DNA from 2 places in the Nocardioides sp. QY071 genome. Region 2 is predicted to be linked to the other one. Evidence: riboswitches for the same ligand, from Rfam matches in the RefSeq annotation. Region 2 holds a riboswitch; the other holds the start of a gene.
The links. Region 2 has a riboswitch for thiamine pyrophosphate ahead of thiE (thiamine phosphate synthase). Riboswitches for the same ligand answer to the same signal wherever they lie in the genome.

Region 1: it holds a riboswitch for thiamine pyrophosphate, as region 2 does, so the genes downstream of both, QI633_RS02100 (thiamine ABC transporter substrate-binding protein) here and thiE (thiamine phosphate synthase) in region 2, are expected to answer to the same signal.

The regions. Positions count from the first base shown of each region.
Region 1 is NZ_CP124681.1:439,526-454,149, reverse strand. It holds gene dacB (D-alanyl-D-alanine carboxypeptidase/D-alanyl-D-alanine-endopeptidase) at 1-298, opposite strand, end outside; gene QI633_RS02140 (inorganic diphosphatase) at 462-950, shown strand; gene QI633_RS02135 (TetR/AcrR family transcriptional regulator) at 1,090-1,653, opposite strand; gene QI633_RS02130 (class I SAM-dependent methyltransferase) at 1,650-2,345, opposite strand; gene QI633_RS02125 (acyl-CoA dehydrogenase) at 2,342-4,330, opposite strand; gene QI633_RS02120 (C40 family peptidase) at 4,363-5,619, opposite strand; gene QI633_RS02115 (phosphatase PAP2 family protein) at 5,865-6,941, opposite strand; gene QI633_RS02110 (ABC transporter ATP-binding protein) at 6,952-7,947, opposite strand; gene QI633_RS02105 (ABC transporter permease subunit) at 7,976-9,607, opposite strand; gene QI633_RS02100 (thiamine ABC transporter substrate-binding protein) at 9,619-10,686, opposite strand; TPP riboswitch at 10,678-10,786, opposite strand; gene QI633_RS02095 (MBL fold metallo-hydrolase) at 10,794-11,861, opposite strand; gene QI633_RS02090 (SDR family oxidoreductase) at 11,871-12,695, opposite strand; gene QI633_RS02085 (diacylglycerol kinase) at 12,692-13,825, opposite strand; gene QI633_RS02080 (hypothetical protein) at 13,957-14,253, shown strand; gene QI633_RS02075 (NADH:flavin oxidoreductase) at 14,269-14,624, opposite strand, start outside.
Region 2 is NZ_CP124681.1:998,073-1,012,696, forward strand. It holds gene trmB (tRNA (guanosine(46)-N7)-methyltransferase TrmB) at 1-425, shown strand, start outside; gene QI633_RS04755 (PhoH family protein) at 620-1,951, shown strand; gene QI633_RS04760 (hypothetical protein) at 1,982-3,343, shown strand; gene QI633_RS04765 (lytic transglycosylase domain-containing protein) at 3,501-4,217, shown strand; gene QI633_RS04770 (hypothetical protein) at 4,359-4,670, shown strand; gene QI633_RS04775 (class II fumarate hydratase) at 4,681-6,063, opposite strand; gene QI633_RS04780 (GntR family transcriptional regulator) at 6,115-6,477, shown strand; gene QI633_RS04785 (DUF1648 domain-containing protein) at 6,474-7,421, shown strand; gene QI633_RS04790 (zf-TFIIB domain-containing protein) at 7,402-7,671, opposite strand; gene QI633_RS04795 (hypothetical protein) at 7,724-8,089, opposite strand; gene QI633_RS04800 (fumarate hydratase) at 8,128-9,816, opposite strand; gene QI633_RS04805 (choice-of-anchor P family protein) at 9,905-11,215, opposite strand; gene QI633_RS04810 (NAD(P)-binding domain-containing protein) at 11,393-12,502, shown strand; TPP riboswitch at 12,468-12,578, shown strand; gene thiE (thiamine phosphate synthase) at 12,569-13,159, shown strand; gene QI633_RS04820 (FAD-dependent oxidoreductase) at 13,170-14,168, shown strand; gene thiS (sulfur carrier protein ThiS) at 14,165-14,362, shown strand; gene QI633_RS04830 (thiazole synthase) at 14,359-14,624, shown strand, end outside.

The sequences.
Region 1 (14,624 bases), 560 kb from region 2:
CCGAGTCGAGCGGCGCGAGCGCCTGCTTCACCGCGCGGGCGTCGAGTGCGGCCGTGCCGTCGGCAGCCGGCGCCAGCGCATCGGGTACGACGACCGGCGGCACGTCGACCTCGGGTGGGGGCGCGACCGCGGCCGGGTCGGCCGGCGTACCGCCGTCCCCGCGCAGGTCGTCCCACCACCGCTCGGCGGCCCCGGTCCGCCAGGCGACCCCGGCTCCCGCGAGCAGCGCCACGACGAGGACTCCGGAGAGCACACGACGACCTCGCCGGGTGCCCGGCTCGCGGTCCTTCTCGGCCACGGTTCTCCTTCCGGGAGTGCTCCCCGACTGCGCGTTCCGGGACATTGTGCGGGACAATGCTCCGAACAACGGCGCCGGGCAGGTTCACAGCTCCCGCGAGCACGTCCGCGCCAGACCCGATCGTCAGCCCCGATCCGGGCCGAGAGTGTGGAGGAAGACTGTGCTGGAGTTCGACGTCCTCGTGGAGATCCCCAAGGGGAGCCGCAACAAGTACGAGGTCGACCACGAGACCGGGCGCATGCGCCTGGACCGGTTCCTCTTCACCTCGACGATGTACCCCGCCGACTACGGCTACATCGAGGACACCCTCGGCCAGGACGGCGACCCGCTCGACGCGCTGGTGCTGCTCCAGGAGCCGACCTTCCCGGGCTGCCTGATCAAGTGCCGCGCGATCGGCATGTTCCGGATGACCGACGAGGCCGGCGGCGACGACAAGGTCCTCTGTGTCCCGGCCGGCGACCCGCGCATGGAGCACCTGCGCGACATCAACCACGTGCCGAACTTCGACCGGCTCGAGATCCAGCACTTCTTCGAGGTCTACAAGGACCTCGAGCCCGGCAAGTCCGTCGAGGGCGCCGACTGGGTCGGCCGCACCGAGGCCGAGGCCGAGATCGCCGCGTCGTTCGAGCGGTTCAAGACCACCGGCCACTGAGTTTCGTTGACTTGCCCCATCCTCACCGTTGACTTGCCGGTTCCTCGCGGTTGAGTCGCCGGTTCCTCACCGTTGAGTGACCGATGGGTGGCACCTCGACGCTGAGAACCCGGCAACTCAACGGTGAGTTTCCGGCAACTCAACGAGGGGCGAGCAACCCCGACAGCCCCGCGGCGATCGCCGTGGGGCTGTCGTCGTACTCGGGCGGCATCGTCACGTAGCTGAGCGCCAGCCGGGCCAGCGCCCGGGCGAGCTCGCGTACGACGGCGGGGTCGGTGCCCGGCCAGGCTGCGCCGGCCGCTTCCTCCAGCTGCTCGGCGACCCGGACGAGGAGCGGGCCGGCGTCGGTGGTGACGATCCGGACCAGGTCGTGGTGGGCGTCGCCGGCGCGGACCCGGTCGATCAGCGGGTCCTCGGCGGCGGTCTCGAGGAAGAGGCGCAGGCCCTCCTCGAGACCCTCGCGCGGCGAGTCCGCGTGGGCGGCGAGGGTCGAGCCGATCAGCGCGCACAGGGCGTCGGCGAGGTGGACCGTGTAGGCCTGCGCGAGCCCGTAGCGCGAGCCGAAGGCGTTGTAGAGCGTCTGCCGGCTCACCCCGGCGTCCCGGGCGACCGCCTCGAGCGTGACCTCGCCCCAGGGCCGTTCGAGGAGGAGGGCGCGCAGGGCCGCGAAGATGGCGGTACGGCGCTCCGCGACCGCGCTCACGTTCCGGCGCCCCCGCGCTTGACCCCACGGAAATACGCGATCGCGCCGCTGCGCTCGAGGACGAGGTCGGCGATCCCCTCGCGGGCGAACCAGTCCTCGAGGTCGGCGCTGGTGCAGCCGGGGCCGAGGAGGCCGGCGACCCGGCCGACCCGGCGCAGCGGCTCGAAGCGGAGGCCGGTGTCGTTGAGCAGGGCACTGCCGGTGAGGACGCCGCCGGGGCGCAGCACCCGGGCCATCTCGACCACGGCGCGCTCGGGGTCGGGGAAGCAGTGCAGGCCGGTGAAGGTGACGACCAGGTCGAAGGAGCCGTCGTCGAACGGCAGGTCACCGACGTCGGCGATGCGCGGCACGACCTGGTCGGCGAGGCCCCGACGCTCGGCGACGCGCATCGTGCGGTCCAACATGGTCTGCGCGATGTCGCCGGCGACGTACTCCACGCCCTGGCCGGGCCGCAGGCCGCGCAGCGCGACCCCGCCGCCGCAGGGGATGTCGAGGATCCGGCTGCCCCCGGGCTGCCGGCCGATCTCGTCGGCGGCCCGGTAGAGCCGGCGCAGGTCGCTGTTGATGCCGACCCTCCACACGGCGCCGCCGGCGGTGGGGTGCTCGACACTCCAGTCGTAGAACGACGCCCACAGCGGGTCGTCGGACCAGCCGCCCAGTCCGGGGATGTGGGACAGGGTGGACCGGATCATGCCTCTCCTCCGATGAGTGCTTCGGCGCGCAGCAACGCCTCCGGTACGGCGAACGCGTCGACCAGCTCGCGCGCGACCGGCCGCACCCGGCGGCACAGCTCCGCGACCTCCCGGGTGATCGCCTTCGAGCGCTGGGTGGTGAGCCGCCCGTGCTCGATGAACCAGCCCCGGTCGGCCTCGATGCCGGACAGCGCGTGCAGGTCGCAGAGCAGGTTGAGGGTCAGCCTGAGGTCGCCGTACTCCTCGGGCACGGAGGCGACCTTGGCGACGAAGGCCTCCAGCACCAGCCGCTCGACGTGGGCGCGGGCCGCGGCGATGACATGGTCCTGCACCCGCGAGAAGACCTCGCCCGGGTTCATACCGGAGTCGACGCCGCGCTTGAGCCGCCGGGCGACGCCGCCGATCAGGTGCTCCTCGCGGAATCGGTACATCGCGAGGTGGTAGTTGGGGTCGCGCAGCCCGCTGTCGGTGTGCCAGTCGTCGTTGCCGCCCGGCAGGGCGTCGCGGATCTGCTCGAACAGCCGGTGCACGCGAGTACGTTCGAGCACGGTCTCGACGGCGAGACCGGCGACGAAGCGCACCATCCCGAGCTGGTCGAGGTCGGAGAAGTCGCTCGCGTAGTCGGTCAGCAGCCCCTTGCCGACCAGCTGCAGCAGGACGTGGTTGTCGCCCTCGAAGGTCGTGAAGACGTCGGTGTCGGCCTTGAGCGCGGCGAACCGGTTGACGGCGAGGTAGCCCGCGCCGCCGCACGCCTCGCGGCACTCCTGGATCGTGTCGGTCGCGTGCCAGGTCGCCAGCGCCTTGGTGCCGGCGGCCCGGGACTCCAGCAGCCGGCGGGTCTCCTCGTCGTCGCGAACGCCGGAGAACACGTCGTGCAGCTCGCCGGCCAGCACCTCCTGCGCGAAGTGCAGCGCGTAGGTGCGCGCCAGCCGCGGGAACAGCCGGTGCTGGTGCAGGCCGTAGTCGAGCAGCAGCTGCTCCTTCTCGACCGCGCCCTCGTCCTCGGCGCCGGTCTCGAACTGCCGACGCTGCAGGGCGTAGCGGACCGCGATGGTCAGTGCCGTCTTCGATGCGCTCACGCCGGCCGCGCCGACCGAGACACGGCCCTGGACCAGGGTGCCGAGCATCGTGAAGAACCGCCGGCCGGCGCTCTCGATCTCGCTGACGTAGGTGCCGTCCTCGGTCACGTCGGCGAACCTGTTGAGCAGCGCCTCACGCGGCACCCGCACCTCGTCGAACCAGATCCGGCCGTTGTCGACGCCGTTGAGGCCCATCTTGGGGCCGTCGTCCTCGATCCGTACGCCGGGCAGCGTCGCGCCGTCCTCGTCGCGCAGCGGTACGACGAGCGCGTGCACGCCGTGCCCCTCGCCGGCCACCTCCAGCTGGGCGAACACCACCGCCACCCGTGCGTGCTCGGCGGCGTTTCCGATGTAGTCCTTGCCGGCGCTGGGGGTCGTCGTGGTGACCACGAACTCGGACGTCGCGGGGTCGTAGGTCGCGACGGTGCCCAGCGCCTGCACGTTGCTGCCGTGCCCGGTCTCGGTCATCGCGAAGCAGCCGAGCAGCCGGCCACTGACGACGTCGGCGAGGTAGGCGTCGTGGTGGCGCTTCGTGCCGAGCTGCAGGATCGCGCCACCGAACAGGCCGAACTGCACGCCGACCTTGACGAGCACCGACAGGTCGCCGTACGCCAGGGACTCGAAGGCGGCGATCGACGCCCCGATGTCGCCGCCCCCGCCGTACTCCTTCGGGAAGCCCATCCCCGCGGCGCCGGTGCCGGCGATCTCGAGCACGACGTCCCTGACCCGCTCGCGGAACTCCGCGCGCGGCATCGCCTCGGCGTCCTCCAGCACGGCGGCGTACGACGGCAGCAGCTCGCGCACCGTGCGGCGGACGTCGGCGTACCCCCCGTCCAGCAGGACGGTGAGCGCGGCGACGTCGACCGTCAGCTCGGGGGGCGCGGTCGCAGTGGACTCCTCGGCCATGGTGCGAACCTAGTGGATGCGCGGGAGCCCGGTCAGGGCCGCGCGAAGAAGTCCGGCGTACGCCAGTAGTCGATCGACTCCACGCTGACGGGGCGGCCGGTGCGCGGGGCGTGGATGATCTGCCCGTCGCCGGCATAGAGGGCGACGTGGAAGATCGCGCCCGGGCCGCCGTCGGACCAGAACACGAGGTCGCCGGGGCGCAGCTGGTCGCGGGTGATCGGCGTGGACTGCTCGTACTGCGCGACCGAGTAGTGCGGCAGCGTCCTCCCGCCGGCCGCCCAAGCCTTCTCGACCAGGCCGGAGCAGTCCCACGAGTCCGGGCCGGCGGCGCCCCAGCGGTAGGGCTCGCCGAGCTGGGCGCGGGCGAAGGCGATGGCAGCCTGGGCGCCGTCGGCGGGCGCGGGGTCGGCGGCCGGGGTGGGCGCATCGCCCTTGTCGTCCTTGTCGCCCTTGTCGCCCTTGTCGCCCTTCGCGGCCTTGGCCTCCTCGGCCTCCTTCGCCGCCTTGGCGTCGGCGGCGGCCTTGGCGGCCGCCTCGGCGTCGACGGCGGCCTGGTGGGCGCGGGCGACGGCGACACTCACACCCTGGAGGCGGGCGAGCCGCTTCACGAGCCGGGTACGGCGGGCCTCGATCCGCGCAGTGACCATCTCCGCGTCCTGGGCGGTCGCCCGGGCCCGGTCGCGCGCGGTCCGCGCGTCGGCGAGCGCCCGGTCCGCCTCGGCCGCGGCCGCGGTGGCCGCGTCGGCGGCCTCGGTGGCAGCCGTCGACGCGGCGATGTACTCGTCGCGCCGCTGGTCGAACAGTGCCTGCACGTGCTCGTTGGCCGAGGTCTGCTCGAGCAGCGCGTCGATCCCGTCGGCATCGACGATCGCCTCGACCATGGACAGCTCCAGGCCCATGCCCTGAGCGGTGATGACCGCGTCACGGAAGGTGTCCTCGTGCTCGGCCAGCGCCTGGGCGGCGACCGCGGAGTCCGCCGTCGCCCGCCGCTCGGCTGCGCGCGCGGTGCGGGCGGCCCAACGCGCGCCGTTCCAGGCCTCGGTCGCACGGGCAGCGCGGATGGTCGCGGTGTCGAGCTCGGCGGCCGCGTCGGCCAGCCGCTGCTGGATCGCGGCAACGTCACTCTGGGCGGCGCCGGCCCGGTCCTGCGCGGCCTGGACGTCGGCGGCGCTCGGCGCACCGGGGTTGGCCGGGGTGGGCGGGGTCGGGTCCGCCTGCGCTCCGGGGATGCAGACCACCGCCGTCAGGACGAGGGCGGCCAGGCCGGTACCGAAGGTGGAAGAACGCACTCGCGTCACCGTAGTGCGCTTTTGTCACATACGAAACAAAAACCTCAGAAATCTCACAGGTCGTCGGCGTGTCGGCTTGCGAATTACATCGATGTCATTCTCGATCGCCCCGCCAGTTTCACCGGTCGGCCGGTGAAACTGGCGGACTGGGACGACAAAACTCGCGCTTGGACGAGGATGCTTCCTCGTCCAAGCGGGAGTTTCACCGGTCGACCGGTGAAACTCCCGCGGCGACCACATCCGGATCAGTCGACGTTGACCGGGACCTTCGAGGTGGTGGTCGTCGGATGCGAGTGCCCGCGTCTGTCGAACTTCTGGCCGCTCGCGATGCCACCGACGTAGAACGAGACGATCGCGATCGCGATGCCAGCGAGGTCGTCGGCCACGTAGTGCCAGCCGAAGTAGAGCGTGGCGATCACGGTGAGGCCGAAGTTCACCCAGAACACGATCTTGAGGATCTTCGAGCGCAGCGTGTACTGCACCATCAGGGCGAAGAGCAGGGTGATCGCGCAGTGCAGGCTGGCGAAGCCGGCGATGGAGTTCACGGACTCGGTGGCGCCGCCGTACAGCACGTTGCCGCGGGCCCTGACGATCGAGTTCATCAGGTCGGTGGTGCCGGTGTGGGACAGCGCGGTGTACTCGGGCCAGTAGGCGATGCCGGGGCCGAGCGTGGGCAGCAGGTAGTACGACAGCGTCCCGAGCGACCAGGCGAGGCACTGCGAGGTCACGAACCAGTAGCCGAAGGAGTGGTTGCGCGACCAGACCAGCCAGGCGGTGACGGCCAGCGGCACCAGCGGCAGGAAGCCGAGGTAGATCGGCGAGAGCACGTGCGCGGTGAGGGACGTGCCGAAGACGGCGTGCAGCACGTCGCTCGGGTCGTGGCCGAAGAAGATGACCCGGTCGAGGATGTGCAGCTCGCGGTCGAAGGACAGCGCGCGGACCTCGCCCGGCGCGGCGTTCGGGTCGGAGCGCACGAACGGCAGGAACGACTTGAGGTTCCGGTAGCTGACGTAGGTCAGGTAGAAGCTGATGACGCCGATCGCGACCAGGATCGCGCGCTCCTTGGTCCAGTGCGTGCGCAGCCGCTCCCGGACGACCGGCACCACACGGCTGGGCCGGCCGTGGGCCTTCCACAGCGCCAGCGGCAGCAGGTCGAGCAGGAGCGCACCGAGCAGGAGGAGCGGCAGCCGGATGTACGACGGTCCGAGGAAGCTCCCCTCGGGGTCGAGGAGCCGGCGATCGAGCTTCCACGCGGTGAGGACGGCGAGACCCAGCATGAGCGCGGCCGTGCCGATGAGAAGGGTGTAGGCGCGGCGATACACCCGAGGGATCCTACGGTGCAGTCCCAGCGGGTTCGGCCGCAGTGTCGGGCAGAGCGGCGATTCCGTGCTCTCCGACACGTACGACGACCCGCTGGCCCGGCTCCGCCACCCAGCCCGGCACCCCGACGGCGTCCAGCTCGCCGACTCCGTCGACGGCCACCACCAGCCGGCCGGCGTCGGGGGTCGGGCGGAAGTCGACGACCGAGGCGGGAAGGCCACCGGCGAGGTCGGGACCGGCCAGCAGGGCGGACGGCCGGAGCGCGATCTCGCCCGAGGGGCGGCCGAGGAGGGCGGCGGCGAGGTCGGGGGCGAGGACACGGGCGTAGCCGAGGAACAGGGCGGTGCCGGCGTCGGCGGGGTGCGCCCAGACGTCGCCGGTGGCACCCTCCTGGACGATGCGTCCGTCCCGCATCACGGCGAGCCGGTCGGCGATCGCGAAGGCCTCGTCCTGGTCGTGGGTCACCAGCAGGGCCGTCGTACCGGCGTCGGCGAGGATCTGTCGGAGGTCGGCGGCGAGCCGTCCGCGCAGCCCGGCGTCGAGGGCACTCAACGGCTCGTCGAGCAGCAGCAGCCGGGGTCGCGCGGCCAGGGAGCGGGCCAGGGCGACGCGCTGTCGCTCGCCGCCGGACAGCGTGCGGGGCAGGCGGTCGGCGTACCCGCCCAGGCCGACCAGCTCGAGCAGGTCGTCGACCTCGGCGCGGACGGCGGCGCGGGAGGCGCCCTGCAGGCGGCGGGCGTAGCCCACGTTGCGGGCGACGGTCAGGTGGTCGAAGAGCTGGCCGTCCTGGAACATCAGCGCGAACCCGCGCCGGTGCGTCGGTACGCCGGCGAGGTCGGCGCCGTCCCACGCGATCCGCCCGGAGGTCAGCGGCTCGAGGCCGGCGACGGCGCGCAGCAGCGTGGACTTCCCGCAGCCCGAGGGCCCCAGCACGCCGAGCACGTGGCCGTCCTCGACGCTGAGGTCGACGCCGTCGACCGCCACCGTCCCGTCGAAGGCGACGCTCACTCCCCGAAGCTCCAGGCTCACCACGAACTCACCACGATCCCACTCCCGGCACACGCAGCCGCTCGACGACGAGGATGACACCCGCGGTCACGGCGGCCAGCACCACTGACGCGGCCATGGCGGTGCCATAGTTGAGGGCACCCGGATGCCCGAGCAAGCGGTAGATCACCACCGGGAGTGTCGGCTCGGCCGGCCGCACGATGAACGACGTGGCGCCGAACTCTCCCAGCGACACCGCGAACGCGAAGCCGGCCGCGGCGAGGAGCGGCCGCCACACGACGGCGAGATCGACGGTCAGGAGGGTCCGCAGCGGACCGGCTCCGAGCGAGGCGGCGGCCTGGCGCTGGCGGTCGTCGATGCCGGCGAGAACCGGCACGAGCGTGCGGACGACGAGAGGGAGGGCAACAAGCGCTTGGGCGATCGGCACCAGCAGCGGACTCGCCCGCAGGTCGAGCGGCGGCTGGTCGAGGGCGATCAGGAACCCGAAGCCGAGGGTGACCGCGGAGACGCCGAGCGGCAGCATGAAGAAGCCGTCGAGCACGGCCCGCGCCCGCTTTCCCGCTCTGCTGCGGACCTTCCGGGTCACCACGAATGCCACGACGAGCCCGAGGGACAGCGACATCCAGGTCGCGTCGACCGCGATCCGCAGGCTCGCGGCGAGCGCGTGGATGACCGAGACCTGGAGCAGGCCGTCGGCCGATCCGCCCAGCGCGCGGTAGAAGTCGAGGCTCCAGCCGCCGTCGCGTCGCACCGAACCGACGAGGAGCGCCAGGACCGGCAGGGCGACGAGGGCGAGGGTGAGCGCGGTGACCGCGAGGGCCGGCAGGTCGCGCGGGCGGGGGCGGGCGGGGGCGGCAGCGATGCGTCGCACGGTCGGGTCGGGTACGGCGCGCAACCGGCCCACCACGACGAGCAGGGCCACGACCGCCAGCATCTGCACCAGCGAGAGCGCCGCCGCGGCCGGCAGGTCCAGCAGGTCGGCGGTGAGCAGGTAGATCTCGGTCTCGACCGAGGAGTACCGGACGCCGCCGAGGACCAGCACCACACCGAACGCGGTCGCGCAGAACAGGAAGACCACGCTCGCCGCCGACACGATCGCCGGGCGCAGTGCGGGCAGGGTGACGGTCCGGAACACCTGCAGCGGCGTGGCGCCGAGCGCGGCCGCGGCCTCGGCTGGGCGGCGGTCGAGGCCCTCCCAGGCGACGCCGACGGTGCGGATCACGACCGCCACGTTGAAGAAGACCAGACCGATCAGGATCGCGGCCGCCGTGCCGTCGAGGTCGAGGAACCCGAGCAGGCCGGACGACGAGATCAGCTCGCGCACGGCCAGCCCGACGACGACCGTGGGCAGCACGAACGGCACGAGCAGCGCCGTACGGATCAGGGCGCGGCCGGGGAAGCGCAGCCGGTGCAGGACATAGGCGGCCGGCAGGCCGAGCAGCACCGCGAGCGTGGTCGCGACACTGCTGGTCCACACCGTGAACCAGAGCACGCGGCCGGTGCGCGGGCGCCGCAGCACGTCGAGCACGGCACCCGGGTCGAACGAGCCGTCCGGCCACACGCCGCGGTGGAGCATCGCGCCGACCGGCAGCACGAAGAAGACGGCGACGACGGCGACCGGGACCGCGGCGAGCAGTCCCAGTGCCAGTCGTCGGGCCATTCTCGAACTGCCTAGCGCGACACGATCTCCGTCCACTGCTCCAGCCAGGCCTTGCGCTTCTCGGTGATCTCGGCCGGCGCGACCTGCTCGGTCTTCTCGGGCCGCTCGGCGAACCTCGCCCAGTCCGCGGGCAGCTCGACGGACGAGTCGACCGGGAACACGTACATCGACTCGGGCAGCGCCGCCTGCACCTCGGGCGAGAGCAGCCAGTCGATCACGGCGTGCGCGCCCGCGGTGTTGGTCGTGTCGCCACTCAGCACACCGGCGTACTCGACCTGCTCGAAGCAGCCGTCGAGCAGCGCGCTGGTCGTGGTCTTGTCGCCCGCCTTGTCGAGAGTGAACGCCGGCGAGGAGTCGTAGGACACCACGATCGGCCGGTCGCCGCCGGAGAAGGTGAAGTCGGTGAAGTACGCGTCGGACCAGCCCTTGACGACCTTCGCGCCGTTGTCGACGAGCCCGGTCCAGTACGACGACCAGTCGTCGCCGTACTTCGCGATCGTCGCGAGCAGGAAGGCCAGGCCGGGGGAGCTGGTGCTGGCGCCGGGGATCACGAAGACGTCCTTGTAGGCGGGCTTCGTGAGGTCGTCGAGGCTCGTCGGGGCCGGGATCCCCTTGGCCTGGAACCAGGCGTCGTCGACGTTGACGCAGACGTTGCCGGTGTCGACCGGCGTGAGCGCGTCCTGGTCGTCGCCGTCGAGCTCGTAGGCGTCGGCGCCCTGCGGCAGCGTCGGCGCGTACGGCGCGAACACGCCCTCGTCGACAGCTCGCGTCGCGAAGGTGTTGTCGACGCCGAAGACGACGTCGCCGACCGGCTTGTCCTTGGTCAGGACCAGCTCGTTGGTCAGCGCGCCGGCGTCCTCGAGCTTGCTGATGGTGAGCCGGTAGCCGGTGTCCTTCTCGAAGGCCTTCACCAGCTCCTCGGGGACGGCGAACGACTCGTGGGTCACCAGCGTGACCGTCTTGTCGTCCGCCTTGTCGCCGTCGCTCTCGCTGCTGAGGAGCGAGCAGCCGCTGGCGAGCAGGACGGTGGTCGAGAGGCCCACCAGGGTGAGGCGGCCGGTGAGCGTGCGCGTACGCATCGGATGACTCCCTTCGCCGGTGCTAACCGGATCAGGTTCGGAGGGTCTGCGGCCCGCGCCGCACTCTCAGCACCCGGATGGTGCTCCCCTGTCTGACGCCTCCGATTCTAGGACGCGGTGTAGACCACGCCGTCCGGCAGGTCGACCGCAGTGGCCTGACCCCGGGCGACGAGCAGGTCGAGGTGCGCCTTGGTCTCCATCGCGGCCATGCCCTGGCTGAACACGTCGAGCTCCCCGAACGCCCGCTCGTGCCGGGTCCAGCCGAGGTCCTTGGCGACGACGAGCGAGGTGGCCGCGCCCCGCGCGCGGAGGGAGTCGAGGCACAGCGAGAGCCGGTCCTCGTGGTGGGCGAGCAGCTCGTCGACGCGCTGGTACGACGACGGCGCGACCGGGCCGTGGGCGGGGAGGATGCGCAGGTCGGGGAGCTCGCGGACCCGGGCGAGGGAGGCCATGAACTGGCCGAGGGGCTGGTCGGCGGGCGGGACGGTGAAGCCGATGGAGGGCGTGATGGTCGGGAGCACGTGGTCGCCGGAGAAGAGGACGCCCTCCGCCTGGTCGGCGAAGACGTAGTGGCCGGGGGTGTGGCCGGGGGTGTGCACGGCGTCGAGCCGGCGCCGGCCGATATCGACGGCCTGGTCGCCCTCGAGCCAGGTGCTCGGGAACGCCCAGTCGACGGCCTGCGGAAGGTCGCGCGGACCCGCGGCCCACAGCTCCGCGATCTCCTCGGCGCCGGCGGTACGCAGCACGGCGAGGAACGGGCTCTCGTCGAGGCCCTCGCGGCTGGCGCGGTGCAGCAGCTCGAGCGCGGGCTGCTCCTCGCGACCGAGGGCCACGTCGGCGCCGTACTCGTGGCCGAGGACGGTGGCGAGCGTGAAGTGGTCGCGGTGCACGTGGGTCACCAGGAACCGCTTGATGTCGCCGAAGCCCGAGCCGATCGAGCGCAGGGACGTGTCGAGCAGCTCCCGGGCGACCGGGATCGACCAGCCGCCGTCGATCAGGGTGAGCCCGTCGTCGCCCTGGACGACGTACACGTTGATCGCCTTGAGCGCGTCCATCGGCAGCGGCAGCGGGATCCGGTGGACGCCCTCTGCGACCTCCCAGGCGCCTTCGTCGGCCCAGTGCCGGCCCGAGTCGGGCGAGATGGCGTGTCCGGTGGCGACCCCTCCAGTGCTCATGAACGCACTCTAGGCGTCGTTCACATCCGGTCGCAGATCGGGTAGGTGGAGGTCGAGGTTCGGCTCCTGGATGCCGCCGTCGACCTCGAGCAGCTTGCCGGTGACGTACTTCCCGGCCGGCGAGGCGAGGTAGACGACCGCGGCGGCGATGTCCTCGGCCTCGCCGATCCGGCCGAGCGGCGTGGCCTCCTCCAGCTGGGTCCTCATCTCCGGCACGCCGGCCACGAACTCCAGCGCGCTGGTCATCACCGAGCCCACGAAGACGCCGTTGACGCGGATCTCCGGGTTGAGGTCGGTCGCCGCGAGCCGCGACCAGTGCGCGAGCGCGGCCTTGGCGGTGCCGTAGGCGAGGTACCCGCGCCCGGCCAGCCGGCCCATCGCCGAGGAGATGGAGGTGATCGACTTCTGCCGGCCCTCGCCCGCGGACCTCAGCATCAGCGGTACGGCGGCCCGGCTGAGCGCGTGCGCGGTGGCGACGTTGAAGTGGAAGGCCTCCTCGAGGTAGGCCACGTCGGTGTCGAGGAAGGCGTTCGGGATGGTGCCGCCGACGTTGTTGACGACGACGTCGAGGCGCCCGAACTCGTCGAAGGCCGCACCGGCGAGGGCGGCGACCTCGTCGGTGTGCGCCAGGTTGGCAGGTACGACGAGCGCCCGGCGCCCGGCCTCCTCGATCCGCTGCGCGACCTCCACCAACTGGGCCTCGGTGCGCGAGGAGATGACGACGTCCGCGCCGGCCTCGGCGAGCGCGACGGCGGTGGCGGCACCGATGCCGCGGCCGGCGCCGGTGACGACGGCGACGTGGTCGGTGAGCCGGAACCGGTCCAGGATGCTCATCGCTTCTCCTTGGTGCCCGCGACGGTACCGGTGACGAGGCCGCGGCCGGTGACCAGCGGCAGGTCGAGGGCGGTCACCAGCCCCGGCCTGGCCGCGACGACGGCGGGGATCGCATTGATCAGCCGCTGCGCGGTGACGATCATCCCGGACACGTTGTGGTCGCCGTGCTCGCCGTGGTGGGTGAACTCGAGCTTCATGCAGGGCTCGCCGGTGATCTCGATCCGGTAGCAGCCGTCGCCCTCGGCGGGAGTGGGCCACTCGGGGACCTGGTCGGGCGCCGTACGCGTGACGTGCTCGAGGGTGACCCGCGGGACCCCGTCGACCGTGCCGATGACGCGGAAGCGGACGGCCCCCATGGTGCCTTCCGCCACGTCCAGTGACACGGTCCTCGTGTCCCGCGGCGCGGGCCGCCGGTCGACCTCCTCGACCAGCGGCTCGTCGAGCGTCACGCCGAGCCCGGCCGCGATCAACCGCACCACCGGCCCCCAGGCCGTGGTGAGGATGCCCGGCTCCCACAGCAGCGGCTTGGCGTCCCCACCGTCGATCGGCTGTCCGAAGCCGAACAGGTCGCGCATGACCACCGGCTGGTAGTACGTCGAGTAGTCCGCGATCTCGCTGACCACGACGTGGTCGATGCGCTGGGAGAGCGAGGTCAGCACCAGCGGCAGCACGTCGTTGGCGAAGCCGGGGTCGATGCCGTTGACGTGCAGGCTGGCGTTGCCCTGCCGACCCGCCTCGTCGATGGCCTCGATCATCTCGTCGGGCAGCGTGCCCTCACGGTGGAGCAGGATGACCGGCCCCGAGGAGACGACGTTGACGCCGTCGCGGACCAGCTCGGTGAGGTCGGCGATCGACTCGAACACCCGGTCGTCGGTCATCGCGCCGTGCACGACGCAGTCCGGCCGCAGCGCGACCAGCTCGTCGCGGTCGGTCGTGGCCCTGACGCCGAGCTCGCGGTCGAGACCGGCGAGCAGGCCGGCGTCCTGGCCGTGCTTCTCGGGCGTCGAGGTCCACACGCCGACCAGCTCGAGGTCGGGATGGGCGTCGACGCCGACGATCGCGTGCCGCCCGATGGTGCCCGTGGACCAGACGACGACCCGTAGCGGCTTCTCGGGGATGACCTGTGACATGCGGGCCAATGTAGAACGAGTTCTAGTTTCTGGGAAGAGGTGTCCCGCGCCCGCGAACCGGGCATGCAGCCCGTCGACCGGAGGGCGCGCACGTCCGCGCGCCCACACCGACCGACCCAGGAGACCCATCCATGAAGATCAAGCTCGTCAGCTCGGCCGTCCTTCTCGCCGTCACGCTCTCGGCGTGCGGTGGCGGCGGCCGGCCCTCGCAGGACGAGGTCGCCGACGCGATCAAGGACCAGATCCCCGGTGGTTCCTCGGCGCTGACCGACGACGTCATCGACTGCATCGCCAAGGCCGTCGTCGACTCCGACCTCTCCGACGAGACCCTCAACAAGATGGTCGACAACGACAAGGGCTCCAGCGACGAGGTCTCCGACGCCTCCGAGGTGATCGGCAAGGCCAGCGCCGACTGCATCGCCAAGTGACGCGGGGCTGACCCCTTAGCCTCGATCGGGCGCCGGGATCACCTCTCCCGGCGCCCACTCGGGGCAGCGGGTCCCCGAGTAGATCGTCGGCATGCAGCGGTTGCAGTGGATGCAGATGCCCCCGGCCGCCGTACCCGACCGCAGCCTGTCCACCAGGTCCGGCTCGCGCAGCAGCGCCCGGCCCATCACGACGAAGTCGAAGCCGTCGGCCATCGCCTGCCGCATGGTCTCGAGCCGGTTGATGCCGCCGAGCAGCATGAGCGGCATCGCGACGGCGGAGCGGAGCTCCAGCGCCTTCGGGCGGAAGTACGCCTCCTCGAAGGCGTAGCGCTTCATGAACCCGCGCCCTGCCGGCGTCCTCATCCCCCACC
Region 2 (14,624 bases):
AGGTCTGGCGCCCCGGTGTCGCCGAGGGCCTCGGCCGGGTGGGCGAGGCGGGTGTCACCAACGTCCGGTTCAGCAGCGTCGACGCGGTCTGGACCCTCGAGCACCTGGTCGCTCCCGGCTCGATCAGCGAGCTGTGGACCTTCTTCCCCGACCCGTGGCACAAGACCCGCCACCACAAGCGGCGCCTGGTCAACCCGGAGTACGCCGCGATGATCGCCTCCCGGCTCGCGCCGGGCGGCCTGTGGCGCCTGGCGACCGACTGGGCCGACTACGCCGAGCAGATGGTCGAGGTGCTCGACGCCGAGCCGGCGCTCGAGGGCGGCGTGGTCGAGCGCTGGGCCGAGCGGCCGGTGACGAAGTTCGAGCGCAAGGGCATCGCGAAGGACCGCGTGATCACCGACCTGACGTACCGGCGCGTCACCTGACATTAACGCAGCGGTAGCGGCGTGGCGCGCGAATCGGCTCCCTGCCCGGCGTACTTTCCGAGGCAGTGGCAGGTGGGGAAGCCGGCCACATCGGGAGGCCCGACGTGAACCATCACGACTGCGCAGCCCGGTCCGTCCACAAGGAATAGGGCCGGGGCGGCCCTAGCGGCGCGTGCGGTCCGGTGAGGTGAGTCGTGGAAACCAGTCACGATGGGGCACAGAGCATCGCGCAGCGCCGTACGTACGTCCTCGACACCAGCGTGCTGCTGGCCGACCCCGGCGCCCTGCGCCGGTTCGCCGAGCACGAGGTGGTCCTCCCGGTGGTCGTCATCACCGAGCTCGAGGGCAAGCGGCACCACCCCGAGCTGGGCTACTTCGCCCGCAGCGCGCTGCGGATGCTGGACGAGATGCGGGTCAGCCACGGCCGGCTCGACACGCCCGTTCCGGTGGGGGACGAGGGCGGCAGCGTCCGGGTGGAGCTCAACCACACCGATGCGTCCTCGCTGCCGTCGGGCTTCCGCCTCGGCGACAACGACACGCGCATCCTCGCGGTCGCCCGCAACCTCGCCGACGAGGGACACGACGTCACCCTGGTCTCCAAGGACCTCCCGATGCGGATCAAGGCCTCGGCCGTGGGCCTCGCGGCCGAGGAGTACCGCGGCGAGACGATCAGCGACTCCGACACCGGCTACTCCGGCATGACCGAGATGGAGGTGAGCGGCGCGGACCTCGACGAGCTGTACGACGACGCCACCCTCGACCTCGCCGACGCCCGTGAGCTGCCCTGCCACACCGGCCTGGTGCTGCTCTCCGAGCGCGGCACCGCGCTGGGCCGGGTGGGGCCGGACAAGCAGGTGCACCTGGTCCGCGGCGACCGCGAGGCCTTCGGCATCCACGGCCGCAGCGCCGAGCAGCGGGTGGCCCTCGACCTGCTCCTCGACCCCGACGTCGGCATCGTGTCGCTCGGCGGACGCGCGGGCACAGGCAAGTCGGCGCTCGCCCTGTGCGCGGGACTCGAGGCGGTGATGGAGCGCCAGCAGCACAAGAAGGTGGTCGTCTTCCGGCCGCTGTTCGCCGTGGGCGGCCAGGAGCTCGGCTACCTGCCGGGCTCGGAGTCGGAGAAGATGTCGCCCTGGGCACAAGCCGTGTTCGACACGCTCGGCGCGCTGACCTCCCGCGACGTGGTCGACGAGATCCTGGACCGCGGCATGCTCGAGGTGCTGCCGCTGACCCACATCCGCGGCCGGTCGCTGCACGACTCGTTCGTGATCGTCGACGAGGCACAGTCGCTCGAGCGCAACGTCCTGCTCACCGTGCTCTCGCGCATCGGCGCCAACTCGAAGGTCGTGCTCACCCACGACGTCGCCCAGCGCGACAACCTGCGGGTGGGCCGCCACGACGGGGTGGTCGCGGTCGTCGAGAAGCTCAAGGGACACCCGCTCTTCGCCCACGTCACCCTCACCCGGTCCGAGCGCTCGCCGATCGCGGCGCTGGTGACCGAGATGCTCGAGAACGTCGTGGTGTAACGAACCCGGAGGAGGGGACGCTCCCCGGCTGTGAAGCCACTCCGTCTGCCACTGCTGCTCGCCCTGCTCCTCGGTCTCCTCGCGCCGTGGAGCCCGGCGCCGGCGACCGCGGCGGCGTACGGGGTCCTCACGGGCCGCGTCGTCGACAAGGACGGCGTGCCGATGGCCGACGTCGAGGTCAACCTGTTCCGGCAGGGCGCGAACGTTGCTGTGGCATGGAGCAGGTCTGCGGCCGACGGCACCTTCACCTTCCAGCCCGCCAACTTCGACGATGCAGCGACGGGCCCCTACATGCTGCTGGTCGGCTCCGGATGGGACGGGACGACGGCGATCCCGACCTGGTACGACGGATCCGGAGCCGACGGCGGTATCAGGGGAGAGGTCACCGGCAGCGATCCCAACACCGACCGCGCCGTCGCAGCATCGGCGCCGTCCGGCGTTGCGCCGATCGTGATCTCCTCCTCGCCCACCCCGCTGGGCGACCTTCGCGTCCTTCAGGGCGCCCAGGTCGTCTTCGACAGTCGGGACACGCTCGGCAACGCTGTCAACACTCTGCGGGTCACGGCGCCGTGGGGCGTCTCGGGCAGGGTGAGCACCCGGAGGGCGTATCCGCCGACGGGAGTGCTGCTCGACGCTGGGCAGCACACCATCACGGTCGAGGCCTCCGCCGTCGACCCGGGTGGTCGACAGCAGGTCACCCTCGATCTCGCGGTAGGTTCGAGGACGACGGTTCCCATCACCTGGGCCGCTCGCTACTACCTCCTGGACAACGACCTGACCTGGGGCGAGTGGCGAGCCCCGCTGTCTGGCGAGCGGCCAGGTGTCGGCACGAAGCTGCACTCCGGCGCAGTGTTCGCCAATGACAGCTCGGTCGTGTCCGGCTCGTTGTGGCCGATCAATACGTCCTTCCAGTGGTATCGGGGCGCGAAGCCGATCGCCGGGGCGACCCGGGCGTCGTACAAGGTCGTCGCCGCCGACCGCGGCCGGAAGATCGGTTTCCGGGTCACCGCCGCCGCGAAGCCGGGCTATGCCGCGGCAACCTATGTCGGTCCGCAGGTGAAGGTCGCCAAGGTGACGTCGAGGGTGCGGGCCAGGTTCGTCGGTCGTTCGATCAAGGTCAGAGTGCGACTCAGCAACGGCGCGCAGCCGACCGGACGGGTCGCATTGATGCTCACCAGCGAGCGCCGCTTCCCTCAGCCACTGGTGTCGAAGAAGCTCAAGGCCAACGCGCGCGGCCTGATCACCTTGCGGATCCCCGAGCCCTTCTACAAGACCAAGGGCGACACCGGGATCTTCTTCGCAGTCCGGTTCGTCGCGAAGCGCAAGGCGATCTCCGTCGGGATCGGCCGTGGGCCCACCGCTGACATCAGGAACGGCACGCTCAGCCAGTGAGCGCAAGCAACAGTTGTGGCCAATGTGATCTCTGGGGCCAGAGGTCCGGGAGAAGGGTCGGGAAAACGGCCGTTCGGTTTGCCTGAGCCCTCCTCGTCAGGCATGGTGGTCGCTGGCCGCTGGCGGTGACGACAGCGAAGTCGGGCCCGATCGGGCGGTGGCCGCCCCCCATGCAGTCGAGCCTGAATACGAGCACTTGTCGAACCACGCGCCGTACGAGCCGAAGAGGCGAGCGCCCAAGCACCGCGGTACGCCGAAGCACGCCCACATCGCGCAGGCGCCCCGCAAGGCCGCCCGCAACGTCGTCGTCCTGTCCTCGGTCGCGGTCGCCGTCACCGGCGTCTCCGTCGCCGCGGGAGTGGCCGGTGAGGCGACCACGCCCCCCGCCGCGGGTGCCGCCGAGATCGACGCGTTCACCAACGTCGGCGCCAGCGCGCAGCCGACGGAGAGCGCCGAGCGCCGCGAGCCGGTCATCTCCCGCGACGACCGCCGCCCCGAGGCCGTCCCGGCCAAGTCGATCGACCTCGCCGGCTCCCGGACCGCCGCGATGACCGACAGCCGCGAGCTCTCCGACTCCGACCCGCGCGACATCGCCCGCGCCCTGCTCGGCGAGTTCGGCTTCTCCTCCAGCCAGTTCGGCTGCCTCGACTCGCTGTGGACCCGCGAGTCCAACTGGCGGGTCAACGCCGACAACCCGAGCTCGAGCGCGTACGGCATCCCGCAGGCGCTCCCCGGCTCCAAGATGTCCTCCGCCGGCTCCGACTGGGCCACCAACCCCGCGACCCAGATCCGGTGGGGCCTCGGCTACATCAAGGACCGCTACGGCAGCCCCTGTGGCGCCTGGGGCCACTCCGAGAGCCACGGCTGGTATTAGCCTCGACGGCGCGAGCGCGTCGCTCGTGCCACGCCACGCCGTCGACCGCCGGGCCCATGGTCCGCAGCCGGGCCGCCCGGCGGGTGCATGATGCCGTCATGGACGGGACTCGGGTGTCCCGTGTGACGTGAGGAGCCCGCCATGCTGTGGACCATCATCGTGACGATCGTCGGTGGCGCGATCATCGGAGTCATCGGCAAGGCCGTGGCGCCGGGTGACCGCACCAAGTTCCCGTTCTGGCTGACCGTGCTGTGCGGCATCGTCGGCATGCTCGTCGGCAGCTTCCTCTACTGGGGCATCGCCGGGCACAACAACGGACCGTTCGACGGGCACGAGGCCACCTGGGACAACGCGACCAACGGGATCGACTGGATGCGGCACCTGTGGCAGATCGTGGTCGCCGCGGTGGCCGTGATCGTCGCCGCGGCCGTGACGGGGCGCAAGCGCTCCTGAGCCTGCCCCCTCAGGGGTGGGTCATGGACGCCAGGTCGAGTGCGGCGTCCAACTCCTCGAGGGTCAGCTCGCCGCGGTCGACGTACCCCAGCGCCAGCACGGTCTCGCGGATCGTGCTGCCGGTGGCGAGCGCCTGCTTGGCGATCTTGGCGGCGGCCTCGTAGCCGATGTGCTTGTTGAGGGGCGTGACGACCGAGGGGGAGGACGCCGCGTAGCGCAGCATCCGGTCGGCGTCGGCCGTGATGCCGTCGATGCAGCGCTCGGCCAGGGTGACCGAGGAGTTGGCGAGCAGGCGGATCGACTCGAGCACGTTGCGGGCCAGCACCGGCATCGCGACGTTCAGCTCGAAGCTGCCGCTCGCACCAGCGGCCGTGACGGCGGCGTCGTTGCCGATCACCTGCATGCAGACCATCAGCGTCGCCTCGGGCAGCACCGGGTTGACCTTGCCGGGCATGATCGACGAGCCCGGCTGCAGGTCGGGCAGGTGGATCTCGGCGAGGCCGGTCGTCGGCCCGGAGCCCATCCAGCGCAGGTCGTTGCAGATCTTGGTCAGGCCGACCGCGATCGTCTTCAGCACGCCGCTCAGCTCGACCAGCGAGTCGCGGGTGCCCTGCGCCTCGAAGTGGTTGCGCGCCTCGGTGAACTCCTGGCCGGTCGCCGCGCTGAGCGCCGCGATCGCCGCGGTCGCGAACCCCGGCGGGGTGTTGATGCCGGTGCCGACCGCTGTGCCGCCCAGGGGCAGCTCGCGCACCCGGGGGAGTACGGCGGCGAGCCGCTCGACGCCGTACCGGACCGTGGCGGCGTAGCCGCCGAACTCCTGGCCGAGGGTGACCGGGGTGGCGTCCATCAGGTGCGTGCGGCCGGACTTCACCAGCCCGTGGAACTCCGCCGACCTGGTCGCCAGCGAGGAGGTGAGCCGCTCGAGCGCGGGGACCAGCTCGTCGGCGACCGCCAGCGCCGCGGCGACGTGGATCGCCGTCGGGAAGGTGTCGTTGCTGGACTGGCTGGCGTTGACGTGGTCGTTGGGGTGCGCGGTCACGCCGTCACGCGCGCACAGCGAGGCGATCACCTCGTTGGCGTTCATGTTGGAGCTGGTGCCCGACCCGGTCTGGAAGACGTCGATCGGGAACTGGTCGTCGTGGCCGCCCGCGGCCACGGCCTCCGCCGCTGCCGCGATCGTGGTCGCCACCTCGGGGTCGAGGACGCCCAGCTCGAGGTTCGCACGGGCCGCGGCCGCCTTCACGTGGCCCAGGGCGTGGATGAGGGCCGGCTCGATCGGCGTACCGCTGATGGGGAAGTTCTCGACCGCCCGCTGGGTCTGGGCACGCCACAGGGCGGCGGCCGGGACGAGGACCTCGCCCATGGAGTCGTGCTCGGTACGGAAGTCGTTCACTCCTCGAGCCTACCGACGGCACTGATCTGTTTGTTCTAGTACCATACAAACATGTTGGTTCGAGTGGATCCGGCGAGTCCGTTGGGGCTGGCTGAGCAGATCGCGGCACAGGTGCGTGCAGCGGTCATCGACGGCAGTCTCCGCGGCGGCGACAAGCTGCCGCCGGCCCGCGAGCTGGCCGCGGCGCTCGACGTCAACATGCACACCGTGCTGCGTGCCTACGGCGCGCTGCGCGACGAGGGGATCGTCGACCTGCGCCGCGGGCGCGGGGCGCACGTGCGCAGCGACCTCGCCGAGCCCGACCGGGAACGGGTCGCGCTGCGGCGCGAGGTCCGCGACCTGATCGCCCGCGCGGCCCGCATCGGCGTGACCCCCGACGAGCTAGTCAACGAGATCCGGAAGGCCTTCCCATGACCAGAGCCCGCGCGTTGCTCGCTTCTCTCGTCGTCCTCCAGGCGCCCCTGTGGGTCGTCGGCGTGGGCCTCGGCCTGCACGACCAGGTCCCCGACCCGGTGCCGACCCACTGGGACCTGGCCGGGGAGGTCGACGGGACCCTCACCCTCGCAGGCTTCACCGTCCTGGTGGTCGTCGTGGTCGGGGCGGCGACGCTGGTGGCGCTCGGTCTCGTCGCCGAGTCGGGACGACGCTCGCCCCTCGCCCCACTCGGCGCCGCCGGTGCCACCTGGCTCGCCTGGCTGCCGGCCGCGCTCTACGCGGCGACGCTGTTCGCCGCTGCCGATGCCGTTCGCGCCGAGGAGGTCCGGCTGCCGCTCGTGACCATCCTGCTCGCGACCCTGCTGCCGTTCGGGGCTGCGCTGGCGGTTCACCGCCTGCTGCCCGGTCCGGTCCGGACCACTGGCTCGGCGCCCGCCGCGAGCGCCACCCTCGCGCTCGCCGACGGCGAGCGGGTGGCCTGGGTCGGCGAGGCCAGCTCCCGCGGCCTACTGCTGCTGGGCGTCGTCCTCGGCCTCGGGACCGTCCCGCTCTGGTTCGCCGTGTGGCCGGCTGCGCTGGCCGCTGGACTCGCCGCGATCGCCGTCGCGTGGGTCCACGTGGTCACGGTGCGCGTCGACGACGCCGGCGTCGCCGTGTCTTGGGGCCCCGCGCACTGGCCGCGGGTGCGGATCCACCTGGCTGACATCGCCTCCGCCGAGACCGGCGACATCGAGCCCCTGCGCTGGGGCGGCTGGGGCTACCGGCGCAGCACCAAGGGCCGGGCGGCGGTGGCCCGCCGCGGTGAGGGGATCGTGCTCACGCTGCGCGACGGGCAGCGGTTCGCCGCGACCGTGGACCGGCCGCAACCCGCGGCCGAGCTGGTGAATGCGCTGGTGGTCCGGCTCAGTCGAAGAGCTCGCTGAGCCAGGACTCGCGCTTGCGCTTCTTGTAAAGCTTGTCGTCGTAGCGCTGCGGCTCGCGATAGGAGTCGTACTGAGGCGCGCGGGGAGCCGGCGGCGCGGCTGCCGGCTGCGGCATGCCGACCGAGCGGTCGATGATCTTGTCGAGCTCGCCACGGTCGAGCCACACGCCCCGGCACTGCGGACAGTAGTCGATCTCGATGCCGTTCCGCTCGCTCATCACCAGCGTGGTCTCGTCGATGGGGCAGCGCATGCCTGGTCCAACGGCCGACACCGACGGAGGGTTCCCTCAGCCCTCCGGAGCCTCAGTCCTCCCAGGGCGCCGTGTCGTCCATCTTGCGGTAGTACTTCGCCAGGTGGCTCTTGACCCGGTCGACGTCCTTGTCCGGCAGGTCGACGCCGCCGCGGGCGCCCTGCATCACGTTGCCCGCCGCCATCACGCCGCGGGGCACGGCGACCAGCCGGTCGTCGACCACGTCGGCGATGAGCAGCTTGTACGCCGTGAAGTTGTCCTTCTCCTCGGCGTCGTACCAGACGTGGGCGTCGCGGTACTTCTCGTTCGGCTCGTCCTCGGCGCCCGCCCAGCGGCGTACCCGCTTGTCGGCGGCGTCGCCGTCCCACGACCGGTCGCGGTCGGCGAGCGGGAGGTCCTGGAAGGTGGTCACAGCCATGTCCGGGCCGTACCCGGCCCGGCCGCGACCACCCGGGGTCACTCCGCGGAGCGGACCCGGATGCCCGAGATCGGCACGGTGACCGCGCCGCCCGGGTCGGTGAAGAAGTCGTTGCCCTTGTCGTCGACCACGATGAAGGCGGGGAAGTCCTCGACCTCGATCTTCCAGACCGCCTCCATGCCGAGCTCGGGGTACTCGATGACCTCCTGGCTCTTGATGCAGTCCTGGGCCAGGCGCGCGGCCGGGCCGCCGATCGAGCCGAGGTAGAAGCCGCCGTACTCGTCGCACGCCTCGGTGACCTGCTTGGAGCGGTTGCCCTTGGCGAGCATGACCATCGAGCCGCCGGCGGCCTGGAAGGACTTCACATAGGAGTCCATCCGGCCCGCGGTGGTGGGGCCGAACGAGCCGGAGGCCATGCCCTCCGGGGTCTTGGCCGGGCCGGCGTAGTAGACCGGGTGGTTCTTGAGGTAGTCGGGCATCTCCTCGCCGGCGTCGAGGCGCTCCTGGATCTTGGCGTGCGCGATGTCGCGGGCGACCACGAGCGGGCCGGTCAGCGAGAGCCGGGTCTTGACGGGGTACGACGACAGCTGGGCGAGGATCTCGCTCATCGGCTGGTTGAGGTCGACCTTGACCACCTCGCCGCCGGAGATGTCCTCGGCGACGCCTGCGTCGGGCATGTACTGCGCCGGGTCGGTCTCGAGCTGCTCGAGGAAAACGCCCTCGGAGGTGATCTTGCCGAGTGCCTGGCGGTCGGCGGAGCAGGAGACCGCGATCGCGACGGGGCACGACGCGCCGTGGCGGGGGAGCCGGACCACGCGGACGTCGTGGCAGAAGTACTTGCCGCCGAACTGCGCGCCGATGCCGAAGGACTGGGTCAGCTTGAAGACCTCCTCCTCCAGCTCGAGGTCTCGGAAGCCGTGGGCGTCCATCGAGCCCTCGGTGGGGAGGTTGTCGAGATAGTGGGCGCTGGCGTACTTCGCGGTCTTGAGCGCGAACTCCGCGCTGGTGCCGCCGATGACCACGGCGAGGTGGTACGGCGGGCACGCGGCCGTGCCGAGCGAGCGGATCTTCTCGTCGAGGAACTCCAGCATCCGCTTCGGGTTGAGGATCGCCTTGGTCTCCTGGAACAGGAAGGACTTGTTGGCCGAGCCGCCACCCTTGGCCATGAAGAGGAACTTGTACTCCGGCTTCGCGTTCGTGCCGGGGGTCGAGTACAGCTCGATCTGGGCCGGCAGGTTGGAGCCGGTGTTCTTCTCGTCGTACGTCGTCAGCGGGGCCAGCTGGCTGTAGCGCAGGTTCAGCTTCGTATAGGCGTCGTAGACGCCCTTGCTGATCCACTCGGCGTCGTCGGCGCCGGTGAGCACGCCCTCGGACTTCTTGCCCATCACGATCGCGGTGCCCGTGTCCTGGCACATCGGCAGCACGCCGCCGGCGGAGATGTTGACGTTCTTGAGCAGGTCGAGCGCGACGAAGCGGTCGTTCCCGGACGCCTCGGGGTCGTCGATGATCTTGCGCAGCTGCTTGAGGTGCGCGGGCCGCAGGTAGTGGCTGATGTCGTGCATCGCCTCGGCGGTCAGCTGCTGGATCGCCTCGGGGGAGACCTTGAGGAAGGTGCGTCCGTCGGGGCCCTCGACGGCCTCGACGCCCTCCGTCGTGATCAGCCGGTAGGGGGTGTCGTCCTTGCCGGTCGGGAGGAGGTCGGAGTAACGGAACTCAGCTTCAGCCACGGCTACCGAGGATATCCCGCTCCGGGAACGGCCGAGGGGCCGGGCCGCCTGCTGGCGACCCGGCCCCTCGGGCGGTGTTGTGTGCTGCTCAGGCAGCGGGCGGGACGATGCCGGTGTAGGCCACGCCCAGCTCGATCACGGCGCCGACCGGCAGGCCGGCCTGGGCGGTGTCGAGGGTGACCTTCACCGCGGTGATCATGTTCTGGTAGCCCACGCTGGTGTCGGTCTGCTGCAGGTTGAGCGCGACCTGGCCGAGACCGGCGATGTTGAGGATGGTGTTGGGCGAGACGTCGATCGGGATCGTCTGACCCGCGATGACGAGGTTGACCAGCTCCATCTTCATGTCCGAGGTCCAGTTGCCGTCGGCCAGCTTGCCGTGGGCGGTCACCTTGACCGCGGTCGCCTTGACCAGGCCGCCGAGCAGGTTGATGCCGGCGGTGCGGTTGGTGTTGGTGATCTCGGCGTTGCCGAAGGCGTCCTTGGTCGAGGTCGTGGTCGACGTGATGGCGCCGGTGGTCAGGATGCCGGGCACCCGCACGGCCAGCGTGGAGTTGGACTTGGTCTGGCCGTTGCTGGAGCCGAAGGGCGTGATCACCCGGGCGGTCGGGTCGCTGACGACCGTGACCGCGTCGGAGACGTTGGCCTGGACCCGGCTGCCGTAGGCGGTGCCGAACAGGCCGGCGCCGGAGGACGGCTGCACCTCGGAGAGGTACTGGTTGACCGGGTTGACCAGCAGGGTCACGCCGGCGGAGTAGCCGCCGAACGGCTGCAGCAGGGTCACGCCGACCGCCCAGCCCATGGTGCCGATCAGGTCGCCGTCCTCCTGCTCGACCTTGCCGTGCATCGAGTAGTTGAGGGTGACGCTGGCGACGCCGGGGATGGTGACGGCGTAGTTCTTGGGGATGTTGAGCGGCAGCTTGACGCCGGCGATCTTGATGTTCGCCAGGCGGCTGTTGGCGGTGTGGGAGCCGTTGCCGTCCGCGCGACCGGTCGTGCTGATCGTGGTCTCGAGCGCGTCGGCGGTGATCAGGCCACCGAGCAGGCTGACGTTGGCGACCCGCGCCCACGACTTCAGCGTGGTCTGCGGCTGCCCGAGGACCTGCGAGACGACGGCGTCGGTCTGGGTCTCCACCGCGCCGAGCTGGGCGAGGTTGAGCACGCTGGCCGCGGCCGTGCTGTTCTTCGAGGTGCTGGACTTCGCGCCGCCGGTGACACCCGACTGGGCGGTCAGGTCGGACTGGACGACACCGTCCAGGACCTTGACGTACGTCGCGCCGGTGCTGGCTGCGTAGGACCAGTAGACCGGGTCGGCGGCCTGCGCCGCGGGTGCCGGAACGGCGACCAGACCTGCACCCGCCAAGGTGAAGGCGACAAAGGTGACGAACTTGCGCACGTTCACGGGACCCCATTCCCATCCGTGTGATGACTGCTATGTATGTGTCGAGCCCCCCAAGCAAACCACTACCCGGGCACGCCGAGCGAGCCGAGGTGGGGATTTCTGCGAGGTTTTAACGAAGAATCATTCACAATGTCACGGCGGAGGGCATATCCGGGGCGAAATGGCTGTTTTGCTCCCGTGCACGTGTATGGCGCAGTGGTGATCGGGGCCGGCCAGGCCGGCCTCTCGGCGTCCTTCCACCTGACCCGGCTCGGCATCGACCACGTCGTGCTCGACGCCAACGACCGGCCGGGCGGCGCCTGGCAGCACCGGTGGGACTCGCTGTCGATGCACGACGTGCACGGCGTGGCCGACCTGCCGGACGCCCCGGCTCCCGGTGACTCCCGCGAACGGGCCAATGTCGTGGTGCCGGCGTGGTTCGGTCGCTACGAGGACCACAACCGGCTGCCCGTCGTACGACCGGTGCGGGTGGACCGGGTCACCGACGACGACGGGCTCCTGGTGGTGCACGCCGGCGAGCGCAGCTGGACCGGGCGAACCCTGGTCAACGCCACCGGCACCTGGACGCAGCCGTTCGTGCCGTACTACCCGGGCGCCGAGACCTTCCTCGGGGAGCAGCTGCACACCTCGGACTACCCCGGACCGGACCACTTCCGCGGGAAGCGGGTGGTCGTGGTCGGTGGCGGCGCCTCGGCGGTCCAGTTACTCGGCGAGCTCGCGCCGCGCACCGACGTGGTGTGGGTGACCCGGCGGGCCCCGGTGTGGCGCGACGACTTCGACGAGAACGTCGGCCGGCACGCCATCGGGCTGGTCCAGGAGCGGGTCCGCGAGGGCCTGCCGCCCGCGAGCGTCGTCAGCGTCACCGGCCTCGCACTGCGGCCCCAGGAGCAGGAGGCGGCCCGGCTCGGTGTCTACGAGCGGCGCCGCGAGATGTTCGCGCGGATCGAGCCGGACGGCGTGCGCTGGGCCGACGGGTCCTTCGAGCGCGCCGACGTCATCTTGTGGGCGACCGGCTTCCGGCCCGCGGTCGGGCACCTCGCACCGCTCCACCTGCGCAGCGAGCGCGGAGGGATCGCGCTGCTGCAGAGCGGTGCCGACGTGCAGACCGCCACGACCGCCGTACGTGACCCGCGGGTGCAGCTGGTCGGCTACGGCCCGTCCGCGAGCACCATCGGCGGGAACCGGGCGGGGCGCGCGGCCGCATTGGCGGTACGGCGCTACCTCGCCGCGCACGAGGGTGCTAACGTCGCCGCCGACAACCCACGGGAGTCCGCGGCAGCGGGCTGAGAGGGAGCTGGAGCCGCTCCGACCGTCACACCTGATCCGGATCATGCCGGCGAAGGAACGGACCTGATGAGCGCACACCTTTTCTGCCTGGTCTCCGAACGGGACGACCTCTCCCTGCTACCCGCCCTGGCCGAGGCCGGGGTCGACGGCTTCCAGGTCCGGGCCAAGTCCCTGGCCACCGGCGCGCTGGTCGTGCTGGCCCGCTCGGTGCTCGCCGCGGTGCGTCCGGCGGGAGCGCTGGTCGTCGTCAACGACCGGCTCGACGTGGCGCTCGCCGCGGGCGCCGACGGCGTGCACCTCGGCGCGGACGACCTCGCGGTCGCCGACGCGCGACGCCTGGCTCCCGGTCTAGTCATCGGCGCGACCTGTCGGTCCCGGGCTGAGGTCGTCGCGGCTGCCGATGCGGGTGCGGACTACGCCGGGTTCGGTCCGGTCTTCGCCTCGGGCTCCAAGGCCGGACTGCCCGCGCCGCTGGGCGTCGCTGCCGTCGCCGAGGCGGCCGGAGTGCTGCCGCTCGTCGCGATCGGCGGCATCACCGCCGCGACCGCCGGTGAGGTGCGGGCGGCCGGCGCCCACGGCGTGGCCGTGATCGGCTCGATCTGGCGACAACCTGATCCCCTGGGTGCAGCGAAGGAGCTCGTCGCGGCAGTCGCCTGAGGTGGCCGGGATGCGGATCGACGTGCTGGGCGCGGGGATCGTCGGGCTGACGGTCGCCGAGGAGCTCGCGCGGCGTGGACACTGCGTGGCGGTGGTCGACCCACGGCCCGCCGACGGGGCGTCGTACGCCGCCGCGGGGATGCTCAGCCCGGCTGCCGAGGTCTGGCACGGCGAGGAGGAGATCCTCCGGCTCGGCCTGGCCTCGCTGGAGCTGTGGCCGGAGCTGGCCGGCCGTCTCGGCGTCGAGCTGCGCAGGAGCGGCACCCTCCTGGTCGGGTACGACGCCGGCGACCTCCAGCAGGTCGAGCGGCAGGCCGCGCTGCTGCACCGGCACGGCCACTCCGTCGACCTCCTCGGCCGGGCGGGGGTGCGCTCCGCCGAGCCCACCCTGGCCCGCGTGGCCGGCGGCGCGCTGCTGCCGTCGGAGGCGAGCGTCGATCCGAGGGCGGTCTGTGCGGCGCTGCTGGACCGGGTGGAGCTGCGTGGCTCCGCGCGACCGGACGCCGAGGTGACCGTCGTGGCGACCGGCTCGTCGCTGCCGGAACCCTGGACCGGACTGGTCTCCGGGGTCCGTGGTGAGATCCTGCGGCTGCGCTCGGACGACCCGCCCCGTCGTACCGTCCGCGGCTGGGTGGGCGGCGAAACCGTCTACCTGGTGCCGCGCGGCGACGGGCGCGTGGTGCTCGGCGCCACTTCGGAGGCGCACGCGGCTGCGCCCGTGGTGACCGCCGGCGGGGCGCTGCGGCTGTTGGCGGCCGCGCGGACGCTGTGGCCCGCGCTCGACCGGGCCGAGCTGGTCGAGGGCACGGCCCGTGACCGCCCGGCCACCGTCGACGGACTGCCGCTCGTCGGGCCGAGCGGCGTCGACGGCGTCGTCCTCGCCGCCGGCCACTACCGGCACGGCGTGCTGCTGGCCCCGCTCACCGCTCGGCTCGTGGCCGACCACCTCGAGACCGGACGGGTCGACCCGGTCCTCGATCCCCGCCGCACCATGGAAGGAGCACGATGATCACCTGCAACGGAGAGGCGGTCACGGACGCGGCGACCGTCGCCGACCTGCTGGAGCGCCGCCTCGGCGATGCCCGGCCGCACGGAGTCGCGGTCGCGGTCAACGAGGAGGTGGTGCCGCGCGGCGAGTGGCCGTCGTGGCGGCTGGCCGACGGCGACGTGGTCGAGGTCGTGACGGCGGTGCAGGGCGGATGAGCGAGGTCCTGATCGCGGGCGAGCGGCTCTCCTCGAGGCTGTTCCTCGGCACCGGCGGCCTGCCGCGGACCGCCCTGGTCGAGCCGGTGCTGGCCGCCGCCGAGCCCGGGCTGGTGACGGTCTCGATCCGGCGTACCTCCACGCTCGCGGACGGCGGCCTGCTGGCGGCGCTGCGCGCGGCCGGGGTCCGGCTGCTGCCCAACACCGCCGGCTGCCTGTCCGCCCGGGAGGCGGTGCTGACCGCCGAGCTGGCCCGCGAGGC